DNA from 3 places in the Calidifontimicrobium sp. SYSU G02091 genome. Region 1 is predicted to be linked to each of the others. Evidence: predicted binding sites of a transcription regulator. Region 1 holds the regulator's gene; each other region holds the start of a gene.
The links. Region 1 encodes sigma-54, which starts transcription at its own class of promoters, with help from an activator protein. Its sites were predicted from a motif close to TGGCANGNAANCTGCTTT; they were not measured.
Positions count from the first base shown of each region.

Region 2: fae (formaldehyde-activating enzyme) is a predicted target of sigma-54. The motif match lies at 1,829-1,846, and genes of this name have one in related genera.
Region 3: MOJ79_RS08005 (PEP-CTERM sorting domain-containing protein) is a predicted target of sigma-54. The motif match lies at 2,837-2,854, and genes of this name have one in related genera.

Region 1 covers NZ_JALBGB010000001.1:158,227-163,974, reverse strand. The annotation lists gene MOJ79_RS00815 (THUMP domain-containing class I SAM-dependent RNA methyltransferase) at 1-683, opposite strand, end outside; gene MOJ79_RS00810 (RNA polymerase factor sigma-54) at 722-2,224, opposite strand; gene lptB (LPS export ABC transporter ATP-binding protein) at 2,236-3,000, opposite strand; gene lptA (lipopolysaccharide transport periplasmic protein LptA) at 3,033-3,593, opposite strand; gene MOJ79_RS00795 (thiol:disulfide interchange protein DsbA/DsbL) at 3,704-4,345, opposite strand; gene MOJ79_RS00790 (SPOR domain-containing protein) at 4,446-5,054, opposite strand; gene argS (arginine--tRNA ligase) at 5,051-5,748, opposite strand, start outside.
Region 2 covers NZ_JALBGB010000018.1:24,636-30,383, reverse strand. The annotation lists gene MOJ79_RS12005 (methanol/ethanol family PQQ-dependent dehydrogenase) at 1-1,096, opposite strand, end outside; gene fae (formaldehyde-activating enzyme) at 1,246-1,755, opposite strand; gene MOJ79_RS11995 (triphosphoribosyl-dephospho-CoA synthase) at 1,906-2,793, opposite strand; gene MOJ79_RS11990 (ATP-grasp domain-containing protein) at 2,824-3,774, opposite strand; gene mch (methenyltetrahydromethanopterin cyclohydrolase) at 3,774-4,778, opposite strand; gene MOJ79_RS11980 (ATP-grasp domain-containing protein) at 4,775-5,748, opposite strand, start outside.
Region 3 covers NZ_JALBGB010000009.1:59,263-65,010, forward strand. The annotation lists partial or broken gene MOJ79_RS07995 (tetratricopeptide repeat protein) at 1-1,241, opposite strand, end outside; gene MOJ79_RS08000 (riboflavin synthase) at 1,340-1,957, opposite strand; gene MOJ79_RS08005 (PEP-CTERM sorting domain-containing protein) at 2,003-2,794, opposite strand; gene ribD (bifunctional diaminohydroxyphosphoribosylaminopyrimidine deaminase/5-amino-6-(5-phosphoribosylamino)uracil reductase RibD) at 3,012-4,130, opposite strand; gene MOJ79_RS08015 (type IV pilus modification PilV family protein) at 4,171-5,319, opposite strand; gene MOJ79_RS08020 (pilus assembly PilX family protein) at 5,322-5,748, opposite strand, start outside.

The sequences.
Region 1 (5,748 bases):
CCCGGGGCGATGCCGCACGCGAGTTGCGCGGCCTCGATCGCGATCGTGCCGGCGCCACAGCACGGGTCGAGCAGCGGCAGGTCTTCGGCACGGCCCTGCCAGCCGGCGGCGGCGAGCATCGCGGCGGCCAGCGTCTCTTTCAGCGGCGCCTCGCCCTTGACTTCGCGGCCCGCGGCGGCGGCGTCGCGCCAGCCGCGCTTGAACAGCGGCTCGCCCGAGGTGTCGACGTACAGCGTCGCGTGCGCCGCGCCCAGGTGCAGCCGCAGCGGCAGGTCGGGGTCGCGCGTGTCGACGCTCGGGCGTGCGCCGGTGGCATCGCGCAGCACGTCGCACACGGCATCCTTGATGCGCAGCGCCGCAAAGTGCAGGCTGCGCAGCGGCGACGCGCGCGCGCTCGTGTCCACGCGCAGCGTCTGCCGCGGCGTGATCCAGTCGGTCCAGCGCACCGTGCGCGCGAGCGCATACAGGTCGTGTTCGTCGCGGTAGGGGCCATCGGCCAAGGGCCACAGCACGCGCTGCGCGAGGCGGCTCTCGAGGTTCAGCGTCATCGCCGCCACCGCGTCGCCGTGCACCGTGACGCCACCGCGGCCGGGCTCGATACGCGCCGCGCCGCCGAGCAGGCGGCGGCACTCGTCGGCCAGCAGCGTCTCGGTGCCGCCGGCAGCCGGCAGGAACAGCGCCACGCCGCGCGGCGCGGGCGCAGACGCACTCGGCGCCGGCGTCACAGCGCCTTGCGCAGGTTGGCCGGCGCGATCTTCAGCGCCTCGCGGTACTTGGCCACCGTGCGCCGCGCGACCTGGATGCCCTGCTCCTCGAGCATCTGGCTGAGCTGGCTGTCCGACAGCGGCTTGGCCGGGTCCTCGGCGGCGACGAACTGCTTGATCAGCGCGCGCACCGCGGTGCTCGACGCGTTGCCGCCGGCCTCGGTGTTCAGCGACGAGCCGAAGAAGTACTTCAGCTCGAAGGTGCCGAACGGCGTGGCCATGTACTTGGCGGTGGTCACGCGCGAGATCGTGCTCTCGTGCAGGCCGAGCTCGTCGGCGATCTCGCGCAGCACCAGCGGCTTCATCGCGATCTCGCCGTGGCTGAAGAAAGCCTTCTGCCGCTCGACGATCGCGCTCGAGACGCGCAGGATGGTGTCGAAGCGCTGCTGGATGTTCTTCATGAACCAGCGCGCTTCCTGCAGCCGCGACGACAGACCCGCCGCCGAGCCGTTGCGCTGGCCGCGGATCGCCTGCGCGTACAGGTCGTTGATGCGCAGCCTGGGCATCACGTCGGGGTTGAGCACGCACTTCCAGCCGCGCCCGCTGCGCACGACGATGACGTCGGGGACGACGACGTTGGCCTCGGCGCGCGCGAACGGCCGTCCGGGCTTCGGCTCGCAGGCCACGATCAGCGCCTGCGCCTGCCGGATGACGTCCTCGTCGGCGCCGGTCACCGCCATCAGCCGCTTGATGTCACGCTTGGCCAGCAGCTCGAGGTGCTGTTCGCAGATTGCCAGCGCCACGTCGCGCGCCGGCGACGCGGACCGCGTGCGCAGCTGCAGCGTCAGGCACTCGCGCAGGTCGCGCGCGCCGACGCCGCAGGGGTCGAGGCTTTGCAGCCAGCCGAGCGCGCAGCGCAGCCGCGACAGCAGCTCGTCGCGCGCCTCCTCGTCGTCGGGGGCGAGCTGCTGCGCGATCTCGTCGAGCGTGTCGGCGAGGTAGCCGTCGTCGTCGAGCGAGTCGATCAGCACCTCGACGGCGGCCGCGTCCTCGGGCGCGAGCCGCATGCCGAGCACCTGGCGGCGCAGGTGGTCGGCGAGCGTGTCGCCGGGGCCGCGCTCCTGCGGCTCGAAGTCGTCGTCGGTCGCCGCCGCCGCGGGCGTCTCGCGGATGCCGTCGAAGTCGTCGCCTTCGGTGCCGTTGGCCCAGTCGTCGCGTTCGGTCGTGCCGAGTTCGGTGCCGTCGAGGCCGGCCGGCTCGGCGTCGTCGAGGCGGCCGTCGGTCTCGTCGGGCTCGGCCATGCGATCGGCCGGCATTGCGCGCTCGGCCGCGGCGTCGAGCGAAGCCTCGAACGGCGAAGCGGCCTCGTCGTCGAGTTCGATGAACGGGTTCTGCTCGAGCATCTGCTCGACTTCCTGGTGCAGCTCGAGCGTCGACAGCTGCAGCAGCCGGATCGACTGCTGCAGCTGCGGCGTCAGCGCCAGGTGCTGCGACAGCCGGACCTGCAGTGACGGCTTCATGCTCATGCCGGCTACATGCGGAAGTGCTCGCCGAGGTACACCTTGCGCACGTCGGCGTTGTCGACGATGTCGGCCGGCGTGCCCTCGGCCAGCACCTGGCCGTCGCTGATGATGTAGGCGCGGTCGCAGATGCCCAGCGTCTCGCGCACGTTGTGGTCGGTGATCAGCACGCCGATGCCGCGCGCCTTCAGGAAGCCGATGATGCGCTGGATCTCGATCACGGCGATCGGGTCGACGCCGGCGAACGGCTCGTCGAGCAGGATGAAGCGCGGCTGCGTGGCCAGCGCGCGCGCGATCTCGACGCGCCGCCGCTCGCCGCCCGACAGCGCCGGCGCCGGGCTGGTGCGCAGCTTGTCGATGCTCAGCTCGAGCAGCAGGTCGTTGAGCTGGCGCTCGATCTCGGCCGGCTTCAGCGGCCGGCCGTCGGCGCCACGCTGCAGCTCGAGCACGGCGCGCACGTTCTCCTCGACCGTGAGCTTGCGGAAGATCGACGCCTCCTGCGGCAGGTAGCTCAGCCCCAGTCGCGAACGCTGGTGGATCGGCCGGTGGTGCACCGGCTGGCCGTCGATGCGGATCTCGCCGGCGTCGGCGCGGATCAGCCCGACGACCATGTAGAAGATCGTCGTCTTGCCGGCGCCGTTGGGGCCGAGCAGGCCGACCACCTCGCCGGCACTGACCGCCAGCCCGACGCCCTTGACGACGCGGCGCGCGCCGTAGCGCTTCTCGAGGCCGGTGGCTTCGAGGCGGCTGACGGCCGTCGTGGCCGGCAGCGACACCGGCGTGGGGGGCGCGGGTTCGCGCAGCGCGTTCACGGCCGCGAACCCGCCGGCGCCGACTCGCGCGGCGTCAGGATGGCGCGCACGCGACCACCACCGTCGCCGGCGCTGACGCTGAAGGTCTCGTTGACGTTGTCGTAGGTGATCAGCGCGCCGGTGACTTCGTCGGCCGGCGCGCCGCCACGCAGACGCCGCAGCAGCGCATTGCCGGCGAGGCGCACGGTGTCGGCGCGGCCGTCGTAGTCGATGCGGTCGGCGCGCCCCTCGATGACCTCGTCGACGCCGTCGCGCTTTTGCCGGAACGTGGCCGCGCGGCCGGCCTCGCCGAGGGCCACCGCGCTGCGCCAGCCCTCGGGCGTTTCGCGCACCTCGACGCGCTCGGCCGTGATGCGCAGCGAACCCTGCGTGATCACGACGTTGCCGACGAAGACGACGACCCGCTTGGCCAGGTCGACCGTGCTCTGGCGGTCGGCCTCGATCGTCATCGGCTGGCTGCGGTCGCTGCGCTGCGCGACGGCCGGCGCCGCGGCCGACAGCGCGACGGTGAGCGCGACCAGCAGCGCGGGCAGCGGGGCAGTCAGGCGACAGGGCATAGCGGCATGGAAATTGCAGGCCATTCTAGCCCCGTCGCGTCGGCACGCCACCCGGTGGCGTGTGAAATTTCGGCGCGGGTGGCGCGTCGCCACCGCACCGGCGCGCCGGCTCAGCCGCCCTTGCGGATGCGCTCGACGAGGAAGCTCGCCACTTGCAACGAACGCTCGTTGCTGCCGGCGAGGCTGCCCGACGTGAAGAAGCGCCCACCGACGCCGATCGACGGCGTGCCGTCGATCTTGTACGCGTCGGCCAGTGCCTTGGCCTGGCGCGCCTTGGTGGCGACACCGAACGAGCGCAGCGCGTCGAGGAACTTGTCGCGGTCGAGCCCCTGCTCGGCAGCGAACGCGGCCATGTCAGCTTCCTTGTCGAGGCGGCGGCGCTGCACGTGCATCGCGGCGAAGACGCGGCGGTGCATCTTCTCGATCTCGCCCATCGCCTCGAGCGCGTAGTAGAGCTTGGCGTGCGTCTCGTGCAGCGCGCTGAAGCCCACCGGCACGCGCCGGAACGCGACGTAGTCGGGCTGCCGCGCCGCCCACGCCTCGATGGCCGGCTGGAACGCGTTGCAGTGCGGGCAGCCGTACCAGAAGAACTCGAGCACGTCGATCTTGCCGCCGCCCGACGTCGCCACCGGCGTGGCCAGGCGGACGAAGTCGCGGCCCTCGACGAAGGCAGCAGGCTGCGCGTGGGCCGCGCCGGCCCACGGCAGCGTGGCGACGGCGGCGGCGCGGAGCGTGAACTGGCGGCGATTCATGGTCGTGGTCCTCATTGGGGCCGCCGCACCCGCAGGGCGGCGGCACGGGGTGACAGGAAAGCGCAACGCGCGCGGCGATGCACGCAGGTGTCGTGGATCTTCAACGCTCCACGCGCACCAACGCTGACTCGACCGCGTTGCCCTTCAATCGTTCCTGGACGGCGTCGGCCTCGTCCTTGCGTTCGAACGGCCCCAGCCGCACGCGGTACACGGTGCGGCCGGCCTGTTCGCGCTCGCTCACGCGCGCCGTGAAGCCGAGCATCGCCAGTCGGGCCCGCTGCTGCTCGGCATCCTCGGCGCGCGAGTAGGCGCCCACTTGTACGAAGTAGCGGAACGGGTCCGCCGACGGCGCTGCGGCCGCCGGGGTTTGCGGCGGGGTGGCGGCGGCCGGCAGCGCGGTCGCCGCGCCGGGGGCGGCCGGGCGGTTGGCCAGCGCAGGCGGCGCTGCCGCCGGCGCCGTCGGTGGCGGTACCGCCGGCGTCGAGGCCGACTCGCCGCGCTGCGCCGGCCGCCCGCTGAGCGGGCCGTTCGGATCCCAGCGCTTCAGGCGCTCGGCCTCGGCGGCCTCGTTCTGCGGCGGGCGCGGCACCTTGTCGACGAAAGGCACCGGCACCTTGGTCACGTACAGCGCCACCGCGAGCGACAGCCCCAGCCCGACCAGCAGCCCGACGATCAGGCCGAGCACGAACCCGCCACGCTGCGCCTTCATGCGTCCTCCAGCGCCTCTTCGGCGCGCGCCATCGACTCCGGCGCCGACACGCCGATCAGCGCCAGCGCGTTGCGCAGCACCTGCCGCACCGCCGCCAGCAGCGCGAGCCGCGCGCGCGCGAGTTCGCGGTCGTCGACGAGGAAGCGCTCGGCGGTGTAGTAACTGTGCAGCGCCGCGGCCAGATCGCGCAGGTAGAACGCGACGTCGTGCGGCGCGAGCTCGGCCGCCGCGCGCTCGACCATCGCCGGATAGTCGGCGAGCTTGAGCATCAGCGCGACCTCGGTCGGCGCCGTCAGGCGCGAGAGGTCGGCGCTGGCGAGCGTGGCCGGGTCGCCGCCGTGCTGCTGCACCCACTGCGCGATCACCGAGCAGATGCGCGCGTGTGCGTACTGCACGTAGAACACCGGGTTCTCGTCGTTGCGCTTGAGCGCGAGGTCGACGTCGAAGACGAACTCGGTGTCGGCCTTGCGGCTGATCAGGAAGAAACGCACCGCGTCGCGGCTGGTCCACTCGATCAGGTCGCGCAGCGTCACGTAGCTGCCGGCGCGTTTGGAGATCTTGACCTCCTCGCCGCCGCGCATCACGGTGACCATCTTGTGCAGCACGTAGTCGGGGTAGCCGGGCGGGATGCCGGCGCCGATGGCCTGCAGACCAGCGCGCACGCGCGCGATCGTGCCGTGGTGGTCGCTGCCCT
Region 2 (5,748 bases), on a different contig from region 1:
CGACGTGCGTCGCCCAGTTGACCTTCGGGTCGTACTTCTCGGCCACCAGCAGTTCGCCGGTGATGCGGTCGAGCGTGTAGGCGAAGCCGTTGCGGTCGAAGTGCACCAGCGCCTTGCGTTCCTTGCCCTTGACCGGGATGTCGGCCAGGATCATCTCGTTGATGCCGTCGAAGTCCCACTCGTCGTGCGGCGTCATCTGGTAGACCCACTTCGCGACGCCGGTGTCGAGGTCGCGGGCCCAGATCGTCATCGACCACTTGTTGTCACCCGGGCGCTGCGAGGGGTTCCACGTCGACGGGTTGCCGGTGCCGTAGTAGACGAGGTTGGCCGCCTTGTCGTAGCTGTACCAGCCCCAGGTCGTGCCGCCACCGATCTTCCACTGGTCACCCTGCCAGGTCTTGAGCGACGAGTCCTTGCCGACCGGCGCCATCTTGCCGTCGGTCCAGGTCATCGTCTTCTCGGGATCGATCAGCATCTCGTTGTCGGGGCCGGTGCTGTAGCCCTTCCAGACGAGGCGGCCGGTGTTGATGTCGTACGCGGCGAGGAAGCCGCGCACGCCCCACTCGCCGCCGGAGATGCCGGTGATGACCTTGTCCTTGAAGACGTGCGGCGCGTTGGTGTTGACGGCGCCGAGCTTCGGGTCGCCGTTCTTGACCGACCAGATGACCTTGCCGTCGGCGGCGTTGAGCGCCACCAGCGTCGAGTCGGCCTGCTGCAGGAAGATCTTGCCTTCGGCGTAGGCCAGGCCGCGGTTGACGGTGTCGCAGCACATCTGCGGGATCACCGCCGGGTCCTGCTTCGGCTCGTACTTCCACTTGATCTTCTGCGTGTCGAGGTCGATCGCGAAGACCTTGTTCGGGAACGGCGTGTGCAGGTACATCGTGCCGTCGACGACCAGCGGCGAGCCTTCGTGGCCGCGCAGCACGCCGGTCGAGAAGGTCCAGGCGACCTGCAGCTTGCCGACGTTGTTGCGGTTGATCTGGTTGAGCTTGCTGTAGCGCTGGTTGTAGAAGTCACCCGCCTGGGCTGCCCAGTTCTTCGGGTCCTGCATCTTCTTCTCGAGGTCGGCGTTCGCCATCGCGAGGGCGGGCAGCATCAGCGCCACTGCCGCCACCGGGGTCAGCCCGCGACGGGCCCTGTGCCATTTGAAGTCCATGTGTTGCTCCTGTCTCCTGTTTACACCGATGCCCTGCGCGGGCATCCACCGCTGAAGGGCCGGCCCGACCGACCGGCCCACCTCGCTGCTCACTTGGCCTGGAAGGGGTGCGTCGCCGTGCCCTTGCCAGCGACCACCTGGGCCGCGGTCGGCTCGCCGCGCACGGCGCGCGCGATCGCCTCCTTCGTCGCCCGGTAGTTGTAGTCCTGGATCTTCTTGTCGTCTTCGGCGAGCCAGTGGATGAACACGCCGACGCAGATGAACAGGTTGTCGGCCTCGTCGGCCGGGATCGTGCCGTCCTCGACCGAGTCGGCCACCGCCATCGCCACCGCGCGCTGCGCCGGGCCGAACATCTGCACCGCCTGCTTCGCGCCCTTGATCGTGACCTTGTTGAACATCACGGTGGCGGGCTTGGTCAGCAGGTTCGGCGCCACGACCGCGAGCAGCGACGTGAAACCGTCCTTGTTGTTCGTCAGGCAGTTCGCGAAGGCCGTCTCCGCCGCCGAGCCGCGCGGCCCGATGATCAGGTCGATGTGCGCCACCTCGTTGCCGTCGCCGACCAGCGACTCTCCCACCATCATGCGATCGATCTTTGCCATCTGCTATCTCCGTGCGTTGTGAGCTTGCGGGGGTTGCATCACAGCGCCTCGCGCCGCCGATGCCGTCGGAATTCATTCATGTTCTGTGCCAATCGGACCCGGTGTAAACACCGATCCGGGCTGCGCCGCACCGCGCGGCACGGTGGACTTCTACGGGTTGACCCGTAATTCGGCGGCGTCGTCGACGATCGCGGCGGCCATCGCACTGGTCACGCACAGGTCGGCGCACGTGCCGGGGTTCAGCGCGCGTCGTTTGAGGCTCTCGTCCCAGGCCGCGAACGCGGGATCGGCGTCGACGCGTTCGCCGGCGCGCGCGCGTTTGCGCCACGCGAGCGCTTCGCGCATGACACACTGCGCCGCCGCGGCGCCGTGCTTTCGCACAATGTGTGAATCGGGCTGCGCGGCGAGGAACTCGAGGTAGGTGCGCTGCAGCGCCGCCACCGCGTCCGCGGTGCGCGCCAGCGCGGCGCGAAACGTCGCCACGCCGACGGCGAACACGTCGGCGAAGTCGGTGACGTACTGCCGGGCGACGAGGTCGCGCTCGGCCGCCAACGCCATCGCGGCGCGCAGGTCGAGGGTCGGCTCGGCGTGCACGTCCTGCTGCGCGACGCGCCCGAGACCGGCCGGATGCGCGCGTGCGATCGCGCGGTAGGCGGCGCGCGCGTCGTCGACGTCGAGGCTGCGCAGCACGGCGGCGAGCGACGCGCGCAGCCCGGCCTCGCCGCGGGCCAGCGCCCAGCGCTCGGCGGCGGCCGCGAGCGGTGCGCACAGCAGCACGATGCCGAGGTTGGTGTTGCACTGCGCCACGGCCCACGTCGCCTCGACGGCCGCTTCGATGCGCCGCCCCACCGCAGCACCGGGCGCGCACAGCGGATGGGCGGCGGCGCGTGCGCTGGCCACGAAGTGCGCCGCGTCCATCCCGTGGCCCGGCGACGCGACGCTGACGTTGCCGGGCTTGCGCGCGGCGACGTCGAGTTCGCAGGCCCAGACGAAGGCCTCGCGCAAGCGCTGCGCGAGCGCCGGGTGCGGCGACGTCATCGGCTCCATGGCGGTGTCGACCCTCAACCCTCAGGCGCGCAGGCGCCGGGCGGCGGCTGCGCACTTGCGGCCGAGCAGGTCGTCGACGAGCCAGCCGGCGATGTCGCCCGCGGTGACGCGCTGCAGCCCCTGCCACGCGGCGACGCCGTTGACCTCGATGACGAGCGGCCCGTCGTCGCCGGGCATCAGGTCGACACCGGCGTAGTCGAGGCCGAGCGTGTGCGTCGCGGCCTCGGCGAGTCGGGCCAGGCGGGGGCCGTCACCCCGGTCGAGCGGCTGCGGCTCGCAGCGTGCGCCCTGCGCGACGTTGTGGATCCAGTGGCGCCCGAAGCGGCGCATCGCCGCGCGCGCGACGCCGCCGACGACGAGCACCCGCCAGTCGTGGCCTGGGCGCGTGCGCGCCGGCACGAAACGCTGCAGGTACGCGACGCCACCGAAGCCGGCGTCGAGCGCCGGCAGCGGCACGTGCCGGCCCTGGGGGTACTCGTCGTCGACGACCCAGCCGACGCGCTGCAGCCCCTTGCCCTGCGAGCCGAACAGCGGCTTGAGCACGAGCGAGTGGCCGGCGGCGCTCTCGCGCATCACGAGGCGCTGCGCGAGCTGCGGCGACTCGAGCGCCCACGTCGGCGGCGTCGGCAGCCCCGCGGCGTGCAGCAGCAGCGTCGTCATCGACTTGTCGACGCTGCGCTCGATCGCGCGCGCGTCGTTGTAGACCGGCACGCCGAGTGCCTGCAGCGCGTGCAGCACGGCCAGCCGGCGCGTCACCTGCTCGAAGCTGCCGCCGGCGATGCCGCGCACGAACACCGCGTCGGGCAATTCGCGCCCGAAGCCGGGCAGCACGAGCCCGTGCCCCGCGTGCGTCGTGTCGAGCCGCGCCTGCGCGAGGTCGAACGTGCGCCCGTCGGCGCCGCGCGCGCGCAGCGCGGCCAGCAGCCGCCGCGTGTGCCAGCCGCTCTCGTCGCTCGCGATCGCGACACGCATCAGGCGTCCTCGCGCCACAGCCGGTGCAGCAGGTCCAGGTTCGTGTGCCCGGCGTGCCACGTGCGTCCCGACTCGAGGTGGCTGACCCAGACCTCGGCCGGCGCGAACAGCGCGCCGTCGAGCTGGTAGAAGTCGTACCCCGCGGCGGCGAACAGGTCGGCGAAGGAGCGTCCGTAGTCGCGCGACGTCGACGAGGGCAGCCGGCGCGCGAGCTCGCGCGCGGCGTCGGCGTCGCCGCTGACGGTCAGGCGCACCTGCCCGCCGTACAGGATCGCGTCATTCGTGCGCCCCATCGCCTGGACGCCGTCCGCGCAGGGGGCGGGCAGCGGTGCGCACGCGCTGCCGTCGACGATGTGCTCGAGCGGGAACTTCAGCTCGTGCGCGCGGTGCAGCGCGACTTCGAGCACGCGCGCGACGACTTGCGTCGTGCCGGCGAGGCTCGTCGTCGGCGTCAGCACGATCGCGAGCGCCTCGGGGGCGAGCCGGCAGTCGCGCAGCAGCTTGTCGACGACGACCGGCGGCGGCGGCCGGTCGACCTCGAGGACGATGACGCCATGGTCGGCGTCGTCGCGGTAGCCCAGCTCGGCGAACAGCTCCTCCTTCGCCGCCAGCGCGCGCGCCGGCCCCGATCCGAGGGCGAAGAACTTCTTGCCGCCGGTCTCCTCCTTGCTCGCCGAAAGGCTCCAGCCCGCGTACTGGCTCGCCAGGCAGGCCAGCACCGGCTGCGAGCTGCGCACGTGCAGCCAGTCGGACCAGCCGTGGCGGCCGTCGGCCACGAGGCGCACCTCGCCGAGCCCGCCCATGCAGATTTCTGCCGCGAGCAGCCCGGCCTCGACGCCGCCGGGCGCCGCGATGCCGGCGTCGATCAGCGTGACGCCGCGTTCGTCGCGCGTGACGGCCACGCGCAGCCGCGCGGCGTCGTCGCGCAGGCGCGCGAGCAGCGGGGCGGCGAGGCGGTTGACGCTCGGCGGTCTGGCGTGGGGAGCGGGGGTCTCGACGGTCATGCGGGGAGCTCCTGCGGAAAGGTCAGCGACGCAGCGACGGCCTGCCGCCGTCGCGCGAGCTCGTGCAGCACGCCGGCGACGTCGGTGCCTTCGGCGCCGACCGTACACACCGGCATGCCGGCGTCGAAAGCGGTGCCGGCCGCCGGCACGTCGTGGGCGTGGCGGTCGCTCGCCAGCCATGCGGCAAGCGCCGCGTCGACGCGGCCGGCGCACGGCGCGTAGACGATCTCGTGGCCGCGCACGCTCGCGTCGTGCGGGGTGCGTCTTGGCAGTCGGCCGCCCAGCGCGTCGACGTGCGCGCGCAGCAGGCCGGCGGGCCAGCGGGCGTCGTACAGCGCCATTGTGTCGGACGGCCGCGGGTTGATCTCGAGCAGCACCGGCTGTTCGCTGTCGGCGAGGAAGTCCAGGCTCGCGAGGCCGCGCAGCCCGAACGCCGGCACGAGCGCGTCGAGCGCCGCCGCGATCCGCGCGCGCAACGCCGGCGCGTCGATCGGGCCGATCGCGCCGTGGTAGACGTACGGCCGTGCGCCGAGCGGGCGCACGAGCAGGCGGTTCAGGCCGACGATGGCGGCGCGCCGCCCGTCGGCGAGGAACAGCGCCGACATCGGCGTGCCGCGATGTACGCGCTGCCAATAGATGCCGGGGGAGACGCCGGGGGCCGGGCCGGTATCGGCCGCCGCGCGGATGTGCCCGCCGCCCGATCCGCCGGCATCCTTCGCGAGCCAGCCGGCCGGCGCGTGCGGTGGCGTCGTGCGCACCTCGGGGTGGGCGAGGCCGAGGCGGTCGAGGGTGGCGAAGAACGTCGCCGGGTGGCGCACCGCCGCCACGACGTCGGCCGCCATGCCGAGCCGCGGCAGCGTCGCACCCGCCGCCGCGAAGGCGGCGTCGTGCGGCGCGTCGAAGCCGCTGCCCGCGACCCATCCGGCGACGTTCGGCTGCGACGCCGCGTCGGCGAGCGCCGCGGCCAGGC
Region 3 (5,748 bases), on a different contig from region 1:
TGCTTCAGCGCGTCCTGCAGGATCTGCGTTGCGCGGCCATGGCGGCCCTGCGCCATGTGCGCGCTGGCCAGCAGCACCAGGGCTTGTGTGTCGCCGGGGTTGGCGCGCGCGTACTTGCCCAGCACGTCGATCGCGCCGTCGGGGTTGCGATCGGCGATGTAGAGGCTTGCCAGCACCTTGGCGACCGGGCTGCCGGGGTGCGAACGCAGCACGCCTTCCAGATAGGGCCGTGCCTTCTCACGCTGGCCCAGACCGTAGTGCGCCAGGCCGCCGAGCATCTGCGTCTGCGGCCGGTAGCGCAGGAACTGCGACGGCACGCGGTCGACCAGCGCGGTCACCTCGTTGAGTGCGGCACGCGCGTCGGCCGTCCGACCTTGGCGCTCGGCAACGACCGCCTTGAGGAACAACGCGCGCGGGTCACCGGCGCCGGCCTTGTCGACCTCGGCGATGTCGCGTAGCGCGGCGTCGAGGCGGTTCTGGTCGACGTGAATGCCGGCTCGCGCGACGCGCGCGGCGACGTGGCCGGGGTCGAGCTCGATCGCCTTGTCGTAGCTGGCCAGCGCGGCGCGCAGGTCGGGCACCACGTGCAGCGCCTCGCCGCGTGTGTAGTGCGCCTCGGCGAGCCGCGGCGCCAGCGCCACGGCGCGGTCCGCGGCAGCCAGCGCCTCGCGCAGCTGGCGCGAGCGGATGCGGATCGGCACTTCCGCGATCCAGCTTCCGGCGTCGGTGGCATCGATGGCGCGCGCGTCGTCGACCGCCTTCAGCGCCGTGCGCATGTCGGCCATTTCGGCTGCCGCCCCGGCGCGCAGCAGCAGCAGCCGGTACTGCGTCGTTCGCGGCAGCCCGTCGAGCGCGAATCGGTGGTCGTTGAGCACCGCATCGGGCTTGCCCTGGCCGACGAGCGCCTGCGCCAGCGGCACCACGACCTCGGCACGGTTGACACCGAGCCGCAACGCTTCGCTGAACGCCACCTCGGCCTGGACCACGTCGCCGCTGTCGAGCAAGGCGCGCCCGAGCAGCACCTGCACCGGCAGCAAGTTCTTGTCGATCTGCAGCGCGTTCTTCAGCTGGATGATCGCGCCGGCGAGGTCCTTCTTCTCGTAGCGCGCGAGCGCGTCCTCGTAGTAGCGCGACGTGCGCGTGTCGACGGCGGCGTCGGCGAGGGGGGCGCTGGCCACGAGCGCGGCCAAAGCGAGCGCTCGCAGTGCCGGTGTCGGAAATCTTGACTTCACGGCCGTCATCGTAGCCGTCGAGACCCGCGTCGCAGCCCGGAAGATCCCGGCGGCGCCGGCCGGCGTGCCAAACTGCCTGCGCCTGCCCCGCGAATCGGGGGGTGTCTTCACGCCGGGCGCAGCATCCGCTCGACGTAGCGCGCGATCAGGTCGACTTCCAGGTTCACGCGCGCGCCGGGCGCCAGCGTGCCGAGCGTCGTGTGGGCGACCGTGTGCGGGATCAGGTTGATGCTGAACTCGCAGCCGTCGGGCCGGTCGTCGACGCGGTTGACGGTCAGGCTCACGCCGTTGACGGTGATCGAGCCCTTGTAGGCGACGAAGCGCGCCAGCTCCTTCGGCGCCAGCACGCGCAGCTCCCAAGACTCGCCCACGGGGGCGAAGTGCGTGACGGTGCCGATGCCGTCGACGTGGCCGCTGACCAGGTGGCCGCCCAACCGGTCGTTCGCGCGCAGCGCCTTCTCGAGGTTGACCGGGCCGGTCTGCGCGAGCCCGGCGGTGCACGCCAGGCTCTCGGCCGAGACGTCGACGGTGAAGCGCGAGGCCGCCGTGTCGAGCGACGTGACCGTCATGCACGCGCCGTTGAGCGCGATGCTGTCGCCCAGAGCGACGTCGGCGAGGTAGCCGGCCGGCGTCTCGACCGTGAGCCGGCGACCGTGCTCGCGCTCGGTGCCCAGCGGGGCGGAGTCGACGATGCGGCCGACGGCGGTGACGATGCCGGTGAACATGCCGGCATTGTGGCAGGGCGGCGGCGCGTGGCCGCGGCCGAGTCTTCAGGGACGGCGGCGCCGGAACGCGGCGACACCACACAAGCCAAGGCCCAGCAGGGCCAGCGAGGCGGGCTCCGGAACGCCGTTCGTGGGCTGCTTCAAGTAGCCGGCGATGAGATCGTCGAAGCCGATGATGTCGAATTCGTCAGCCCCATTCGCGTTCTGAGTGATCGTGAACTCGACCCTATTGAATCCGTCCGCATTGGTGAAGCCGAAGAACAAGAGGGAGCCGTTCGGCCCGGTTGCTGATCCATCGAATTGTTGTTCACCTTGAGACTGCTCATTGAGGAACCACTCGACCAACAGCGACCCGTCGAAGTCGCCGAGGTCGGTCGCGAAGAAGGCGAACGCTTCGACGGCCTCTTTGAACGTGATCGTGAAGCTGCCCGATGACTGCCACCAGGCCTTGGTCTTGCCATTGGGCGTCGTGTTGAATCGGCCTGGAAATGATCCGTCGTCGCCGGTAAGCGCGTTCTCAATGCGCCCGGAACTGTCTGCGGGACTGGCGGGACTCGAGAAACCCAGCGAAGCGCGACCTCCAAACAGGGTCAACGGCGCGAGGTCATCTTTGTTGAAGGACTCGAAGCCCTCCTCCCAAGGAGTTTGGGCGGGATCAAGGGCGGACAAGAAATCGTTGCGAGCCGTCACCGACGCGCCCGTATCCGGCACCGTCCCATTCGCGTCGGCATCGCTGCCCACATACGTCGACGTCGCCGCGTGCGCCGAAAGCCCGAGGGCGACGAGAAGGACGGCGCCGATCGTGCTGGCGATGCGTGACGGGATGCTGTTGTTCATGGCTGCCTTGAATTGCGGGTTCGCAGTACGCGGTAAGCGTGGGTAGCAAAGTTCAAGCCAAAGAAGACCGCCTCATGAATCAACAACTTGGGGATGGACGCCCGTTCGCGTGTCAAATGTGGCGACACCGGCGGCCGCCGTCGATTCGGTCGGGACCGTGTCTGACCCAGACCGTGAGCTGCGTCGTCGGCAGTTCCGTCAACGCGCTTCACCCGGGTCAGCGAGGCCCGAGCGCCCCGGCCTGCGGGCGTGCGCGCACGCGCAGGTCGCTGCCGCACGGCTGGATGTCGACGTACTGCAGCCGCGTGCACTGGGCCAGGTCTTCGCGGGCGGGCAGTTGCGCGAACTCGCGCCCTGGCCCGAGCACGCACGGGGCCAGGTAGACGAGCCATTCGTCGACGAGGTCGGCGTCGAGCAGCGCGCCGTTGAGCCGTGCGCCGGCTTCCACGTGCACTTCGTTGACGCCGCGCTCGCCGAGCAGTGCGAGAAGGGTGGGCAGGTCCACCCCTCCTAGTGCGTTCGGCAGCGTCACCACCTCCGCGCCGCGGTTGCGCAGCGCGGCTTCCTGCTGCGGTGACGGTCTCGCAGCCGCGATGAGCACAGAGCCTGGCGGTGCGAGCAGGCGTGCCGTCGTTGGCAGGCGCAGGCTCGAATCGACCACCACCCGCAGCGGCTGCAGCGTGGTCGCAACCAGCCGCACGTCGAGCCGCGGGTCGTCGGCGAGCACGGTGCCGATGCCGGTGAGCACGGCACCGGCGCGCCTGCGCCACGCGTGGCCGTCGGTGCGTGCCGCCTCGCCGGTGATCCACTGGCTGGCGCCGTTGAGCAGCGCGGTGCGCCCGTCGAGCGACATGGCGACCTTCACGCGCACCCACGGCCGCCCGCGCTCCATGCGCGAGAAGAAGCCGATGTTCAGCTCGCGCGACGCGGTCGCGAGCTCGTCGTCGGCCATGTCCACCGCGATACCCGCCGCGCGCAGGCGGGCGATGCCCTGGCCGGCGACCTGGGGGTTCGGGTCGCCGACGGCCACGACGACGCGGCCGACACCCGCCTCGACCAGCGCGTCGCAGCACGGCGACGTGCGGCCGAAGTGGGCGCAGGGCTCGAGCGTCACGTAGACGGTGCTGCCGCGCAGGTCGCGCCCGGCCGCACGCGCGGCGCGCAGCGCCATCACCTCGGCGTGCGCCTGGCCGGCGGCCTGCGTGAAGCCCTCGGCCTGCCAGCCGTCGCCGACGATCACGCAGCCCACGCGCGGGTTCGGGTCGCTCAGGCCGATGCTTTGGTGCGCGAGCGCGAGCGCGCGCTGCAGGTGTTGCCGGTCGGCGTCGCTGAGCATGCGCGCAGTCTACGGGCGGGGCGGCGCTCGCCGCCGAGGCTCAGTTCGGCGGCTGGTGGTGCCAGGTGCGCCCGTTGACGAACTCGGTGGCCGGGTCGTCGTCGGGGCAGTCGAAGGCGAGCGTGCCGTCGCCGGCGCGGATCACGAGGAAGTTCTGGTTGGCCAGCGGCACCGTGACGTCGGTGTAGTCCAGCGGGTGCTGGTCGTTGGGCAGCGTCTCGTGCGAGCGCTGCGTGGTGTAGCGGCACACGCGGTAGCGCGCTGCGCTGGCGTCGTCGCGGTCGACGGCCAAGGGCAGCCCCATCAGCTGCGACCGGCCCGACCAGCGCAGCGCGCCGTCGCCTTCGGTGGCCACCGGCACCGCGCACAGGTAGCGCAGGTCGGTCGTGCGGCGCTGCACGAAGCAGGTGACGGTTCGCGCCGACGGTGCGGTGCGCTGCAGCGTGACGCCTACAACCGGGTCGACCGGACTCGGCGGCGCTTCGGCGTCCGCCGCGGTGGGGGCGGTGGACGTCGTCGCATAGCGCACATGGCCCGTGAGCAGCAGTGCGTCGACGGCGGCGCAGACGCTGGCGGGACTGCACACCGTCGTGATCGCGCCGGTCAGGTCGTTGAAGACGAGGGCCACCGTGCCGCCGCCGGGCTGTTCGAACTGCAGGCGGCTGCGGCCGCCTTCGATCGGCACCGCATCGAGCGGGATGGCCGGGTGGCGGCCGGCGGGCAGCCGCCCCGGGTTGCCGGCGCCGCGCACGCTCAGCGTGCCGGCCAGCTCGGGCGGCACCGCGGCGATCGCGGTGGCCAGGCGCACGCGCTGCGGCTCGTCGTTGCGGTCGCGCCAGTCGACGTCGACGACGACGGTCTTCGCGTTGAGCGGCGCGTCGTCGAGCACGAAGCGCTCGACGGTGTAGGTGGCGTTGAGCCCTTCGACGGTGTCGCTCGGCTGCGTCGCGACGGCGTCGTACGTGACGAACTCGGGGTGGTCGGGGTCGGCATGCATCGCCGTGAAGGCGCGCCACGACTCGATGGCTTCCTGGGCGATGCGCGTGGCTTCGGCGCGCTGGCGCGCGATGTCGCCGTTGGCGCGCAGCGCGCTTTGCACGCCGACATAGGCCACCAGGCCGAAGGCCATCACCGCCAGCGCGACGAGCGCTTCGACGAGCGAGATGCCGAGCTGGCGCTGCCGTGCCATCGTCAGAAGTCCTTCCAGCTGCCGGGCACGCGCACGAACGAGCCGTGCGTCGTGCGCAGCCGCGCGAGCGCCGCGCCGTCGTAGGCGACCACCGTGCGACCGGTGCCGGTGAGCGTCCAGTCGCCTTCGGCGACGAGGCCGCCGACGACGACGAGGCGCCCGTCGCCGTCCCAAGCCGAGCCGCCGCCGGCGTTGACGAAGTGCGCCAGACCATGCAGCCGCACGTCGCTGCCGGCGCGCACGACGACGTCGCCGTTGAAGACCAGCAGCGCCGGCTCGCCCGCCGCGCCGATCGCGCCGCTGGTGTCGAGGTCGGCGGTGCCGTCGATCCACAGCAGGCGCCCGGGATTCAGCCGCACGGCATCGGCCAGCATCGCGCGGCCGCAGCCGCTGGCGCAGTCCAGGCGCAGGGCCGCGGGCTGCTCGCGG